Regions from separate parts of the Vreelandella sulfidaeris Esulfide1 genome, predicted to be linked through region 2. Evidence: predicted binding sites of a transcription regulator. Region 2 holds the regulator's gene; the other holds the start of a gene.
The links. The regulator FNR, encoded in region 2, switches genes on or off when oxygen is low (the NO sensors DNR and NnrR bind a similar motif). The targets are predictions, from matches to a motif close to TTGATNTANATCAA.

Region 1: a site for FNR is predicted at 2,543-2,556, ahead of ACW44H_RS10530 (cytochrome-c peroxidase). Genes of this name have one in related genera too.

Annotation. Positions count from the first base shown of each region.
Region 1 covers NZ_CM133364.1:2,246,204-2,253,591, forward strand. Annotated here, with positions in the region: rRNA gene ACW44H_RS10510 (23S ribosomal RNA) at 1-95, opposite strand, end outside; tRNA gene ACW44H_RS10515 (tRNA-Ala) at 319-394, opposite strand; tRNA gene ACW44H_RS10520 (tRNA-Ile) at 500-576, opposite strand; rRNA gene ACW44H_RS10525 (16S ribosomal RNA) at 693-2,221, opposite strand; gene ACW44H_RS10530 (cytochrome-c peroxidase) at 2,657-3,643, shown strand; gene ACW44H_RS10535 (adenosine deaminase) at 3,702-4,694, opposite strand; gene cydC (thiol reductant ABC exporter subunit CydC) at 4,744-6,450, opposite strand; gene cydD (thiol reductant ABC exporter subunit CydD) at 6,447-7,388, opposite strand, start outside.
Region 2 covers NZ_CM133364.1:3,310,239-3,317,626, reverse strand. Annotated here, with positions in the region: gene ACW44H_RS15480 (DUF294 nucleotidyltransferase-like domain-containing protein) at 1-573, shown strand, start outside; gene ACW44H_RS15475 (DNA polymerase III subunit epsilon) at 579-1,232, shown strand; gene ttcA (tRNA 2-thiocytidine(32) synthetase TtcA) at 1,358-2,278, shown strand; gene fnr (fumarate/nitrate reduction transcriptional regulator Fnr) at 2,271-3,017, opposite strand; gene hemN (oxygen-independent coproporphyrinogen III oxidase) at 3,102-4,541, opposite strand; gene ACW44H_RS15455 (sulfite exporter TauE/SafE family protein) at 4,630-5,325, opposite strand; gene ccoS (cbb3-type cytochrome oxidase assembly protein CcoS) at 5,322-5,567, opposite strand; gene ACW44H_RS15445 (heavy metal translocating P-type ATPase) at 5,564-7,388, opposite strand, start outside.

The DNA.
Region 1 (7,388 bases), 1.1 Mb from region 2:
TTGTTGCCACCTCACCGAACCTTATCGCAGGCTACCACGTCTTTCATCGCCTCTGGCTGCCTAGGCATCCACCGTGTGCGCTTCATTGCTTGACCCTATAACCCGAAGGAGTCTGGACTCGCAATGATAACGTTTCATTTGCCGGATACGCTTGAGACGTATCACAATTTAAGACCACTTCTTGCGAAGTGTTCTTGTCAGCATGATATACATTGTTAAAGAGCAGCTGTTCAATGAACAGTGATAAGGCGACGCTTAGCGTACGACTTATCAATGGTCACGAAACATCAACAAACGGCATGTAAGATAAGGACTTAATGGTGGAGCCAAGCGGGATCGAACCGCTGACCTCCTGCGTGCAAGGCAGGCGCTCTCCCAGCTGAGCTATGGCCCCATTAATACATAACTTTTCCGGGAAATTTTATTCAGAACAAGATATTTTATGGCGACACATAGCCTGCTATGCGAGTCATAAAATAACGCAGTGCTGGATAAAATTTGGTGGGTCTGGGCAGACTTGAACTGCCGACCTCACCCTTATCAGGGGTGCGCTCTAACCAACTGAGCTACAGACCCGGGTATTCCGCTGCCAGTTTGAACTAATCACTCAAACACAGCCGAAAAACTACCGTTTGCTCTATGATCTGATCAGGTAATTCATTGTGGACGCTTACTGACTGTGACGCATCGTTTAAGGAGGTGATCCAGCCGCAGGTTCCCCTACGGCTACCTTGTTACGACTTCACCCCAGTCATGAACCACACCGTGGTGATCGCCCTCTTGCGTTAGGCTAACCACTTCTGGTGCAGTCCACTCCCATGGTGTGACGGGCGGTGTGTACAAGGCCCGGGAACGTATTCACCGTGACATTCTGATTCACGATTACTAGCGATTCCGACTTCACGGAGTCGAGTTGCAGACTCCGATCCGGACTGAGACCGGCTTTAAGGGATTCGCTGACTCTCGCGAGCTCGCAGCCCTTTGTACCGGCCATTGTAGCACGTGTGTAGCCCTACCCGTAAGGGCCATGATGACTTGACGTCGTCCCCACCTTCCTCCGGTTTGTCACCGGCAGTCTCCTTAGAGTTCCCGACATTACTCGCTGGCAAATAAGGACAAGGGTTGCGCTCGTTACGGGACTTAACCCAACATTTCACAACACGAGCTGACGACAGCCATGCAGCACCTGTCTCTGCGTTCCCGAAGGCACCCCGGAATCTCTTCCGGGTTCGCAGGATGTCAAGGGTAGGTAAGGTTCTTCGCGTTGCATCGAATTAAACCACATGCTCCACCGCTTGTGCGGGCCCCCGTCAATTCATTTGAGTTTTAACCTTGCGGCCGTACTCCCCAGGCGGTCGACTTATCGCGTTAACTTCGCCACAAAGTGCGCTAGGCACCCAACGGCTGGTCGACATCGTTTACGGCGTGGACTACCAGGGTATCTAATCCTGTTTGCTACCCACGCTTTCGCACCTCAGTGTCAGTGTCAGTCCAGAAGGCCGCCTTCGCCACTGGTATTCCTCCCGATCTCTACGCATTTCACCGCTACACCGGGAATTCTACCTTCCTCTCCTGCACTCTAGCCTGACAGTTCCGGATGCCGTTCCCAGGTTGAGCCCGGGGCTTTCACAACCGGCTTATCAAGCCACCTACGCGCGCTTTACGCCCAGTAATTCCGATTAACGCTTGCACCCTCCGTATTACCGCGGCTGCTGGCACGGAGTTAGCCGGTGCTTCTTCTGCGAGTGATGTCTTTCCTGATGGGTATTAACCACCAGGCGTTCTTCCTCGCTGAAAGTGCTTTACAACCCGAGGGCCTTCTTCACACACGCGGCATGGCTGGATCAGGGTTGCCCCCATTGTCCAATATTCCCCACTGCTGCCTCCCGTAGGAGTTCGGGCCGTGTCTCAGTCCCGATGTGGCTGATCATCCTCTCAGACCAGCTACGGATCGTTGCCTTGGTGAGCCATTACCTCACCAACTAGCTAATCCGACATAGGCTCATCCAATAGCGGGAGCCGAAGCCCCCTTTCTCCCGTAGGACGTATGCGGTATTAGCCTGGGTTTCCCCAGGTTATCCCCCACTACCAGGCAGATTCCTATGCATTACTCACCCGTCCGCCGCTCGTCAGCATCCCGAAGGACCTGTTACCGCTCGACTTGCATGTGTTAGGCCTGCCGCCAGCGTTCAATCTGAGCCATGATCAAACTCTTCAGTTTAAAATCATTGTGATTCTTACTCGTCACTCGAAAGTGACAAAAGCGAATCAAACTTGGCTCAAGGTTCAAACGAATTCATTCAAACTTACGTTCTCATGACCGCTTGCCTTGACATTTGGTGATTTGTCACCAACGTCAGCAAGCGCCCACATGAATTACCTGATCAAATTGTTAAAGAGCTGGTCGTTGAGGCTGTGCCCCGTTGACGTGTGCGTATACTACCCGATTTACCAATAAGGTCAATAGCGATTTGGAGATTCATCAGCAAAAGTCATTAAAGACGAAGGTTCCTCAGAAGCAGACCATAAAACAACCCAGGACTTGATCCAGGACAAAACGACTAATTTCTTCTCCCATAAGCTTATAGATAGCGGCCGTTGACGCTTTACTTCATCAGAACCGAGACGCCGGTTGTAAAAGCAAGGGAGAAAAATCATGACCACAAAAGCTATATTATTACCTACTTTGGCGATGAGCAGTTTTTTAACAGCGAGTTTAGCCATGGCTGATGATGGGCTGGAAAATTACCGTGACCGCTTCGAAGCGCTGCCTTACTTACCGCCTATACCAGCCGATAACTCGTTAACAGAGGAGAAGGTCGAACTTGGTAATATGCTGTTTTTTGAACCGCGTATATCTTCTAGCGGCGTTATCAGCTGCGCCACCTGCCATAACCCAGCACTGGGCTGGGCCGACCGGATTCCACGTGCAGTGGGCCATGATGGACAAGTGGGTGAACGCAATACACCGACTGTATTAAACAGTGGCTTCTTAGGCTCACAATTTTGGGATGGTCGCGCGCCTGATTTAGAAGCCCAAGCACTGGGGCCTATTGAAGCACCAGTAGAAATGGCCATGGACCTAGACAAGGCACTAGAACGGTTAGTAGGTTTCGAGCTTTATCAGCAAAAATTCAGCGAGGCCTATCCTAGTCAAGAAGATCCCATTACTGATGATAACTTAGCGCATGCACTAGCCGCATTCCAACGCACACTCAACACTCCCAACTCACCATTTGATCGTTACCTACACGGCGATCAAGAAGCGATAAGCGAGCAAGCCAAAGATGGCATGGTAGCGTTTGTTGATAACGGCTGTATCGCTTGCCATCGGGGAGCAAATTTTACCGACAGCCAATTCCACGCGATACAAGTGCCGGGATCAACCGATTTAGGCCGCTATGTTGTTACGGAAGAAGAAAGCGACAAGTATCGCTTCAGAACCCCCACGCTACGTAATGTGGCGGTAACCTATCCGTACATGAATAACGGTGCCACCGAAACGCTGGAAGAGGCTGTCGCCATCATGGGACAGGAAATGTTGGGGCGCGAGTTCGATGATGGCACGATTAGTGATATCACCGCATTTCTGCATACATTAACCGGCGAAATGCCTGACTTTGAAGTACCTGCCCTGCCTTAAACCACTCCCTAGCTTCAGCTAAGCAGCCGCCTGGCCATCATCGCCAGGCGGCTAAACGTTATACTTCAGCCAACCGAGCTAACAGCTCTTCGCGTCGCTCCTGGGTAGCAAAAGCTTCCTCAATAGCATTACGCGTTAACTGACGAAATATCGTCTGATCCCATCCAAATGCCTCTGCACAAGCGATGTGATTAGTCAGCATGCCACCACCAAAATAGGCGGGATCATCTGAGCTAATCGTTACTTTTAGCCCTTCAGCCAAGAGTTTGGGAAGAGGATGGTCTCGCAGTTCTTCTACTACTTTTAAACTGACATTAGAGAGCGGGCAAACCGTTAGAACAACCTGTTCACTGCGCAAGCGCTTCACCACTTCATCACTTTCCAAGCAGCGCACCCCATGATCTATGCGCTGCACACCAAGGACATCCAGAGCCTCTGTAATATACTCGGCGGGCCCCTCTTCACCCGCATGCGCCAAGCGAACAAGCCCAAGTTGCTTGGCGCGCTCGAATACATCAATAAACGCTGCAGGAGGATTATTCTGCTCAGCGCTGTCTAAACCAATGGCATCCAGCATTTTCCAATAAGGGGCCGCTTGTTCAAGCACCTGCAATGCCTCCTCTGCGGGACGATCGCGCAAAAAAGCCATAATCATGCCGATGGAAAGATCCAGTGTGTCCTCTGCCTCTTGCTTGGCTTTTAATAGCCCAGCCATTATTACTTCAAGCGGCACTCCACGCTGCAGGTGTGCCTGGGGGTCAAAGTGCATGTCGATATGTACAACGCCTTCACCCCGGGCGCGCTTGAAGTAGTCCATCGCCAGGTCGTAAAAGTCCTCTTCATTACGAAGCACATTCATGCCTTGGAAATAGAGATTCAGGAACCCTTGCAGATCACTAAAATGGTAAGCATCTTTAGCTTCTTGCACCGTGGCATAGGGCAATTCAACGCCATTACGCTGCGCCAAAGAAAACATTAATTCTGGCTCAAGCGAGCCTTCGATATGTAAATGGAGCTCTACTTTAGGAAGGTCGCGTAAAAAATCGTGCATTGAGGGCCCCTTGTTGTCGTATCAATTAAACAATGTCACTCACTAATGATTAGTTAAGCAGGCATTGGCTAAGTTTACCGGCATCAAGGTGCCAGTGGTACTCGACCCCAGGCAATAGATTGAGTGAGTTAGCTTGATGAACAAAATAGATAGCCGTTCTATTAACCAACCATTGGTCCAAAGAAGCTGCAATATGCTTCGCCGTCGCAGCGTCAACACCCGCAAACGGCTCGTCAAGAAACACCACCTGAGGATTCCGTAACATTAAGCGCGCGAGCGCCAACCGCCTGGCTTGCCCGCCGGAAAGCTGCTGACCCTTCTCTCCCACCGCTGTTGCTAAGCCTTGCGGTAGTTGCTGAACCCAACCGTCCAGCACAACAGCACCAAGCACCTCCCAGAGTGCTGCATCGCTAGCGGATGGATTGGCTACACGCAGGTTCTCGGCTAACGAAGTATCAAACAGGTCTACTTGTTGGGTCAGCATTGCAAAATGGTGGGCACGGCTTTCGGATGACAGCTGCCAGGGGAGCTCACCACCTATCGTTACTTCACCCTGCGTAGCTTTTAAGCGCCCCATCAACACACTGGCTAAGGAAGATTTACCAGCACCGGAATTGCCGGTAATAACCGCTCGCTTACCGGCTGGTAGGTGAAAATCGACGTTACTTAGCGCTGGCTGCAATGTCTGCGCATAATGCAAAGAGAGGTGATTAGTACGGATAGCCAAGCCTGCTTCTTCTGAAAGCGTCGCCGTTGGATGTACCGGCTTGGAATCACTGGTTAATTGATTTAACCGCCGAACAGCCGCGTAGCTCGCACCAAGCTTCATAAAACTGGCAGGTAGCGCAATGAACATCTCATTCACCCCCAGTGCGATCAATACGGCCATCACTACAATCGGAGCTGTTACCAGTTGCTGGGTAAACGCCAAGCTAGCAAGCCACAGCACGGCCACTACCATCAAACCGCTAACGGCACTCACCAAGCTGTTTATCAACGCCGCCTTGCGCCCTAAGCGGCGTTGATTAATGTACGCTTGCTGCTCATGGCCAGCAATAATTTCACGGTGCCACTGCGCGCTTTGATAACTCATTAACTCAGCGGCAGCCTGAACTTGGTCGACGACTAGGTGACGCAGAGACTGTTGGTCAACGACCTGCTGGTAGCTTTGAGAGAATCCCCACGAAGCGGCGAACAACGTCACTACTAACCAGAGCAGCCCTAGCGTCCCTGCCATCAACACGGCAACACTGGGCAACCAAATAGCCACAAAAAGCGATACCGTCATAATGCCAAGCAGTGCTACAAATGGCGGCACCAAAATACGCAAATAAAAATTATCCAGGGTGTCGATATCAGCCGTTAAGCGACTCAGCCAATCACTGGCACGCTCACCGTGCAAGCGAGCATCATCCAATTGCGTTAAATAGCCAAATACACGATAGCGTAAGTCAGCCAGCAGCGTTAAGACCGTATTATGGTTGTAAAGCCGCTCAATATAACGCGCAACGGTACGCGTCAAGGCAAAAAAACGAATACCGCCACCGGGCACATAAACATCTAAATGCGCGGCAATACCCAGTGTTAAGGCAATACCGGTTAATGCACTGGCGGTAATAAACCAGCCCGATAGTCCTAGCAGGGCAAGCCCAGCCATTTGGGTAATCCAAATGAGAAAAGCGCCCACTAAAAAACGCCTGCGCCGCTGTATTAGAAGCAACAGCCAAGGGCGAAAGTCGCGGAAAATAGCAATCAAGCGAGCACCTCTACCAACTCATCCCTTTCAAAAGAAAAATGGCGTTGCGCAGCAGCTATAACAGCAGGATGGTGGGTAGCAATTACCAGGGTGCGCCCCTCTTGGGCAAGCTTAAGTAAAGCTGACATCACAAACTGCTCAGTGTCTTGATCCAGGCTGGCGGTAGGCTCATCCAATAACACCAGCGGTGCATTGCTAAGGTACACACGTGCGAGTGCAAGGCGCTGGGCCTGGCCGCCCGACAAGCCAACCCCTCTCTCACCGATTAAGGTATCAAGCCCATCAGGCAGCTGTTTCAAGAAAGGTCCAAAGCCTGCCCGGTACAGCGCAGCTTCCATTTGCTCATGGGACGCTTGTGGTGCTGCTAAGCGCAGGTTATCAATCAAACTGCCGTGTAAAAGACAGGGTTGCTGATCTAACCAAGCATACTGGTAGTTTTCTTGTAGACGATATATGCCGGAACTAGGCGCGAGAAAACCTGCCAGTAACGCCAGCAGGGTCGACTTTCCACTACCGGAGGCTCCGCTAATCGCCACTACTTCACCCTTTTTTATCGTCAGGTCGATAGGACCGATTACTTGCCCTCGGACAGGATAACTAACGCAAGTAGCCGTTAATTCAATGACCGAGGTACTCAATAGCGGAGCCACAGCGGCATGCCTGCTAACTAAAGCTGGTTCATTGAGCACATTAACCACGCTCTCAGCAGCGCCCAGTGCCGCTGCACGGTCATGATAGTGCTGAGAAAGCGTACGCAAGGGTTGGAAAAATTCAGGCGCCAGCAATAATACTGCCAGGCCCGAAAAAAGTGTCAGAGATGATGAAGGACCGTACTCGATATACCCCAGCAGGCCAAAACCAACATACATGGCCACTACCGCAATGGCTACGGAGGCAAAAAACTCCAGCACCGCCGAGGAAAGAAACGCTAGGCGCAA
Region 2 (7,388 bases):
GAGCGTGATGGCGACAGCCTGATGAAGCTGGCGATTATGCTTGATGCCCATGCCGTAGCAGGTAACCCCCGTTTGCTTGAAAGTGTCCGTGATGAGCTGTTCGAACGCTGCTCCCGTGATGAGCTACTGCTCTCGTATTTTGCCCGAACAGCACTGCGTTTCTCGACCCCGCTGACCCTGTTTGGCTCGCTGAAAAAGCCACAACACGGTATCGATATTAAGAAAGGCGGTATTTTTCCCATCGTACATGGCGTGCGCACCATGGCGCTTGAGCGGCGTATCAAAGCCACCTCGACCCTCGACCGCCTTGACGCTCTGGTCGTTGATGGCCGTTTGGATCGACGTTTTGCCGAGGACCTGGGCGAGGCGTTGGCGCTCTTTACCGAACTACGTCTTAGGCAGCAGCTTGCCGCCCTGGAAACGCCTAGTACGCCGCAAGAGACGAATCGCACCAATCGTGTCGTGGTGCAAACCCTCTCTTCGCTCGAACGTGACCTATTGCGTGAGGCGCTGCATATTGTCAAAGACTTTAAGCAGCGGCTTTCCCATCGTTACCATTTGGAGTATTCGTGAGCGGAATGCGGTTGTTAGATCGGCACGTGGCGTTATTTAGTGGCTCACTGCGTACCCTAATGCGTCGTGAAAGTGACCGGCGACGCTGTGCGGATTCTCCCTATGCCTGGCTGTTTCAGCCCTATATGGGTGAAGAGCTAGTAGCGCTTGCCTGCACTGCAATGCCTACACCCACTTCACCAGTGATTAGCTTGGCGGCGGTGGCGATGAGCCAACAGCAAGTGCGCACCAGTCGCGCTTTTGTAATCACCTTAGGTTGTGCGAGGCAGCCCGAGAGTGCAACGCTGCGCCGTCACCACTTGCTATGCCAAGCAGGGGAAGTAATGCCACCTAACAGGGATAACTTAAGCGCGTTAGTGGAATTCATTGGCAATCGACCGATTATCGGCTGGAAATTAGAGCCGCGCATTAGCGCATTGAATGCGCTGCTGAGTAAGCAGTTGGGCTTTTCACTGCCTAATGCCCAGATCGATGTGGCCAAGCTGCATCAACGCCGGCTGCGCCGCTTGCATCCAGAGATCGACGCGCCCAGCAGCTTTGCTCAGGCGCTGACGTGCTGGAAAGTTCCCGCCTTAGGGATGCAGAGTGTGTTAGGCGAGGCGACAGCCAGCGCACTACTCTATATGCGACTGCAGCGCACGATGGCTGAGGCCGCTTAGAGACAGAGGGCACTTAGAGACAGAGGGCTCTTAGAGACAGAAAGTTGGGTCGGGCGCTGAGTGTTGTTAGAATAGCGCCTACTTTTTCCGCTCTAGCGCCTTTCACACTCGGCAGTGCCTATACCATGCAATCTCTCAATCATTTTGACCCTGCTCACCTTGACACTTTAGCAGCCGCCCCCGCTGCTCCGGCGCAAGGCCAGCCTGAGCTGGCTGACGCCAAGCAGAAGCGTGAATTTAACAAGTTGCAAAAGCGCCTGCGCCGAGAAGTGGGCAATGCGATTATTGATTACCAAATGATCAATGAAGGCGATCGCGTCATGGTATGCCTCTCCGGTGGTAAAGACAGCTACACGATGCTGGAGATTTTGCGCAACTTGCAGCGCAATGCACCGATCAACTTTTCACTGGTGGCGGTCAATTTAGACCAAAAGCAGCCGGGATTTCCCGAGCACGTGCTGCCTAGTTATCTGGATAAGCAGGGCGTTGAATATCATATTGTCGAACGTGATACCTACTCGGTAGTAAAGGAGAAAACCCCAGAAGGCAAAACCACCTGTGCGCTCTGTTCACGCCTGCGGCGCGGCTCGCTGTATGGCTTTGCAGAAGAGATTGGCGCCAATAAAATTGCTCTTGGTCACCACCGCGAAGATATTCTTGAAACGTTGTTTCTCAATATGTTCTTTGGGGGCAACCTGAAAGCGATGCCGCCCAAGCTGCTCTCCGATGATGGCAAGAATATCGTTATTCGGCCTTTGGCTTATTGTAAAGAGGCGGATATTGCTGAGTTTTCTCGGTTGATGGAATTCCCGATTATTCCCTGCAATCTTTGTGGTTCCCAGCCTAATATGCAGCGCCAAGTAGTCAAAGAGATGCTCGCTGAATGGGATAAAAAATTCCCCGGCCGCCTGGAAAGCATGTTTAAAGCCGTCACCAATATCGCGCCTTCCCAACTGGCAGACCGCAATCTGTTCGATTTTGCAGGTTTAGAGGCCAAGCAGGCAGAGTTACTGGCCGGGCGAATCCAGGCGTTTAACGTCAGCTAACCGTTTGCTGCTCTTCTTCGGCGAGAGTTATCAAACGCTGCATGTCCAGAATGTTAACCTCTCGCCCCGAAACCGCCACTACATTCTGCTGCTGAAGGCGGCTTAAGATGCGGCTGACCGTTTCCACCGCCAGCCCTAGGTAGTTGCCGATATCGGCTCTGGGCATTGAAAGGCGAAAGCTGTAAGGCGAGTAACCCCGCCGACGAAAACGATCTGAAAGCGTAATCAAAAAGCTTGCCAGCCGCTGGTCAGCGGTTTTACGTGATAACAGGCGCATCATGCGCCGGTCGTCGCGTAATTCTTTGCTCATGCTGCGATACAGCTGGCCACGTAGTTCGGGCAACTCTTCTGACAGTAAATCCAGGCGATCAAAGGGGATTTCGCAAACCGTGGTCGTTTCCAGGGCGATTACGCTCCCGGGATATTGCTCTTCATCAATCCCATCTAGCCCGACCAATTCACTAGGTAGATAGAAATTGGTCAGTTGCTCGCTGCCGTTCCCTTCTGATGTGACTTGTTTCAGGCTGCCTGAACGTACCGCGTAAACACTGGTAAAGGCATCTCCCTGGCGAAACAGTAGCGCGCCTTTTTTCAGCGGCGCACGGCGGCGAATAATGGCATCGAACTGTCCCATGTCGTCCAGTTCAAGGGCAAGCGGCAAGCACAGTGAACTCAAGCTGCAGGTTTGGCAGCGAGCTTCGTGGAGTAGCGAGCGTCTGGGGCTCATGGATTCCAGCATGCGTTGCTCCTTGAGTGAGTGCCGCTTATCGATTAGAAAAACCTTACTTATTATAATAGCTTTGGCATGCCTGCTTAAAGATTATTAAACAATCTTTGAGTAGCCTTGGCCCGTTTGCTGCGGCAGGTGAGCATCAAACGCCATCGCTATATGGCGAATTAGCAGTCGGCCAATGGGGGTAGCGCTTAGTTGATCGCCGCTTCGCGTTAGCAGACCATCTTGCTCGGCGCTTTGCAGATGTTCAAGTGCTGGCGCAAAGTAGCGCGGAGCATCAATGTTCCAGCGTTGACTAACCGTGGCCAAATCAATACGCATATCGCACATCAGCCGCTCAATCACGTCTCGCCGGATCAGGTCGTCATCACTTAAGCGTATGCCGCGCACTGTGGCAAGCTGCCCCTGATCCAGCGACGCTTCGTAGCGTGTCAGATCGCTAGGATTTTGCGCATAGATATCATCAATGCGAGAAATAGCCGAAACGCCAAGGCCAATCAAGTCACACTGAGCATGGCTGGAGTAGCCCTGGAAGTTGCGCTGTAGCGAGCCTTCACGCTGGGCAATGGCTAAGCTGTCGTCAGGACGGGCAAAGTGATCCATACCTATATGTACATAACCCGCCGCGGTGAGCATTTCAATAGTGGTACGAAGAATCGCCAGCTTCTCTTCGCCGCCTGGCAAGTCATCGACATTAATGCGCCGCTGAGGGGGGAAGCGATCAGGCATATGGGCGTAATTAAACACAGAAAGCCGTGCGGGGTTCAGCTCAATTACCTGGCGCAAGGTGTCAGCAAAGCTCTTTTCAGTTTGAAACGGCAGGCCATAAATCAAATCAAGATTCAAAGACCTAAAACCCAATCGATGCGCTTCATCCATCAGCGTTTCGGTGAGTATTCTAGGCTGAATGCGGTTAATGGCCTTCTGCACCAGCGGGTTTAAATCTTGCACGCCCAGACTGATGCGATTAAAGCCGAGTGACTCAAGATGGCGCAGCGTGAACACATCCGCTTCGCGAGGATCTATTTCAATCGCGTAATCGCGATTTGGAGATGACGAAAGCCCAAAACGCGCATCCAAACGATCAATCAGATCGCCCATCTGATTCAAACTGAGAAATGTGGGTGTACCGCCTCCCCAATGTAACTGCTCAACCGGCCTTGTGGTATCTAAGTGGCGGGCGGTCAGTACCATTTCGCGGTCGAGTCGGGCTAAGTAGGGTTCAGCCAGAGCGGTATTCTTGGTGGCGATTTTATTACAGGCGCAGTAGAAGCAGATTTTTCGGCAGAAAGGGATGTGCACATACAGCGAGAGTGAACGCTTGCTGGTATTGCTGCGCTCTAGCGCCTGGGTCAAATCACTAGGGGTAAATTGGTTATGAAACGACAGTGCCGTGGGGTAGGAGGTGTAGCGCGGGCCGCTGGTATCGTAGCGGCGTAGTAAAGCTTCATCCCAACCTGTCTGCCCGGTGGCTGGCCTGGCCTTGGTTGAAGTGATCATAGAAGAAGCCGCAAAGGCATGAACGGGCATGAAGTGTCGCTCCGGCGTTAAAAGTGGCGTTAAAACTTTAATGCCAGCCTAACTCGCCGATACGCACTAAACGTTGAGCCATATCATGTTAGTGAAGATTATGTGTTGTGAGGGTCCAAAGCTGCCAAAGCGCAAAGGTGATAATGGTTAACGCGGCTACGCTGCGTGTTGCAGGGTGACGTATGAGATGGCTTAACTGGCGCGCAGCAAGTCCAGTCGCTAATAACGCGGGCAATGTACCAAGCCCAAAGGCGCCCATTAGCAGTGCCCCTTGCAATGGGTCGGCAATCGCTAAACTCCAGGCCAGCATGGAGTAAACCAGCCCGCAGGGCAGCCAGCCCCACACGGCACCCAGCGCGAAGGCTTGGGGAAGGTGCACAACGGGCATTAAGCGCCGCCCTATAGGCTCAAGAAAGCGCCATAGGCGGCGGCCAACGGCTTCGATTTTGAGCAGCCCCTTCCACCAGTTGGCAATATACAGCGCCATTAAGATGAGCATCAGCGCGGCAAAAACCTGGAGTAATAACCTAGCGGTAGCTGAAAGAGAAAACAGCGTGCCTAGTAGCGCAACCAGCGCACCTGCGCTCATATAGCTAGTGATACGACCGGCGTTATAGCTGAGCAACAGGCCGCCCAACCGTGCCGGATGACGCATGCTGGGAGGCACCGCGAAGGTGAGTGCGCTCATAATACCGCCGCACATGCCAATGCAGTGAGCGCCGCCCATCAAGCCAAATACAAACGCCGCTAATAGCGGCGGCAGATCAAGGCCCGTTGGGTTCATAATCGGGGCTCTTGGTCGTCGGGTGGGGGCGCATCTGAAGGTGCAACAGGCTTGTTCTTGGCTTGCTGCCGCTGGCGACGCTGTTCGGGGCTGAGGTCGTTCTCATCCTCATCAAACAAAATACGGTGCGCGGGCCCTTCCAGGTCGTCGAACTGATCATTTTTAACCGCCCAGAAAAATGCCCAGACGGCGAGGCCGAGTAAAATCAGTGAGAGCGGAATGAGTAGATACAGAATCGTCATGCAGTTACCGGGTTTGAAGCGCTAAGCGAAGTAGCGGGTTGGGCGCGCCAGCGTGATAGCCGCAGGGCATTACCGACCACCACGAGCGAACTTAGCGACATGCCAATGGCGGCTAGCCAGGGAGGCACTAACCCCATTGCTGCCAGCGGTAGTGCCGAAAAGTTATAGCACACAGACCAGATCATATTTTGGCGCATGATACGCCGGGTAGCGCGGGAAATCTCGATAGCTTCAAAAATCCGCATCAGACGCGGACTAAGCAATATCGCATCGGCACGAGTACGGGCCAAGTCCGTTGCGCCATTCATAGCAATCGCTACATCGGCACCGGCCAAGACCGGCACATCGTTGATACCATCACCAACCATGAGTACGGTTTCGCCGGCAGCTTGAAGCTCTTTCAGCCGAGCTAACTTACCCTCCGGGCTGGTGCCTGAATGCCAGGTTGCAATACCAAGTTGGCTGGCCAGGCTTTCGACGGCGTCTTCCGTATCGCCGGAAAGCAGCTCCACGCTGAACCCTTGGGCGTGGAGGGCGTCAACTGTCGCGGCGGCATCATCTCTAATGCCGTCATGCAGGCCAAACCAGGCGCGGGGCTTGCCATCTTCGCTAAGTAGCAGCCACTGCCCCTTGGCAGGTGCCGCGATAGGCTCATGGGCCGCAAATTCAGGTTTGCCCAGCCGCCACCGAACACCCTCTAAAGTTCCTTCTAACCCTTGCCCAGTATAGCTGTGAATGTCCCTGGCCTGGAGCGTCGCATCACGGAAAGGGCGAAAGGCGCGGGCTATAGGATGTTCCGAGTGAGCCTCAAGGGCGGCGGCAATCGCTTGGGCACGCTCAACGGTTAGTTCACCGAATGGTTTGATCTGGGTAACGTGCATTTCGCCGCGGGTCAGAGTGCCTGTTTTATCGAAAATGACCCGGGTAACGTTGGAGAGTGTCTCCATGGCATCGGCGCGGGTGATCAAGACGCCGCGTTTACGCAGCTGGCCGTGGCCCGCGGTCAATGCCGCAGGTGTCGCCAACGCCAGGGCGCAGGGGCAAGTGACGACCAGCACTGAAAGCAGCACCCATAGCACCCGCGAAGGGTCGATAAACCACCAGGCGATAGTGACGCACGCCGTCACCACCAGCAGTCGTAGGACAAATAGATGGGCCATGCGCGCAGCCATCTGGGCCAGCCGCGGACGGCTGGCAAACGCACGGTCGGTAAGGTCAACAATGCCAGCCACTTGAGCGTCTTTTCCGGCGTGGGTAACCCTAATCACTAGAGGGTTTTCCATGTTTTGACTGCCGCCGATAATACGATCACCCACTCGGCGCGTCACCGGTAGATATTCGCCAGTAAGCATTGATTCATCCAGGCTTGATTCGCCTTCTTCAATCACACCATCGGCAGGCACACCGTGGCCGGGCTTGATCAATACGCGATCGTCTGGGGCGAGTTCGCTGGCAGGCAGAATGCGCTCGCTGCCGTCCTCTTCCAGTCGTGTGGCCGAAATTGGCAGTACGCCACTGAGCGCATTGCCGCTATGCCCGCTGCGTCGTCTGGCGCGGCTTTCCACGTAGCGCCCGAACAGCAAAAAGAAGGTGAACATGGCGACCGAATCAAAATACACCTCGCCTACGTTAAACAGCACTGCATAACTGCTGGCAAGGTAAGCACCACCAATCGCCAATGACACCGGCACATCCATGCCTAATACACCTGTGCGCAGGTCACGCAGCGCATTGCGGAAAAACGGCTGGGCGGAGAAAAATACGACCGGCGTGGCCAGTGCAAACGAAAGCCAGTGAAACAGCGCGTAGAAGTCGTCGCTG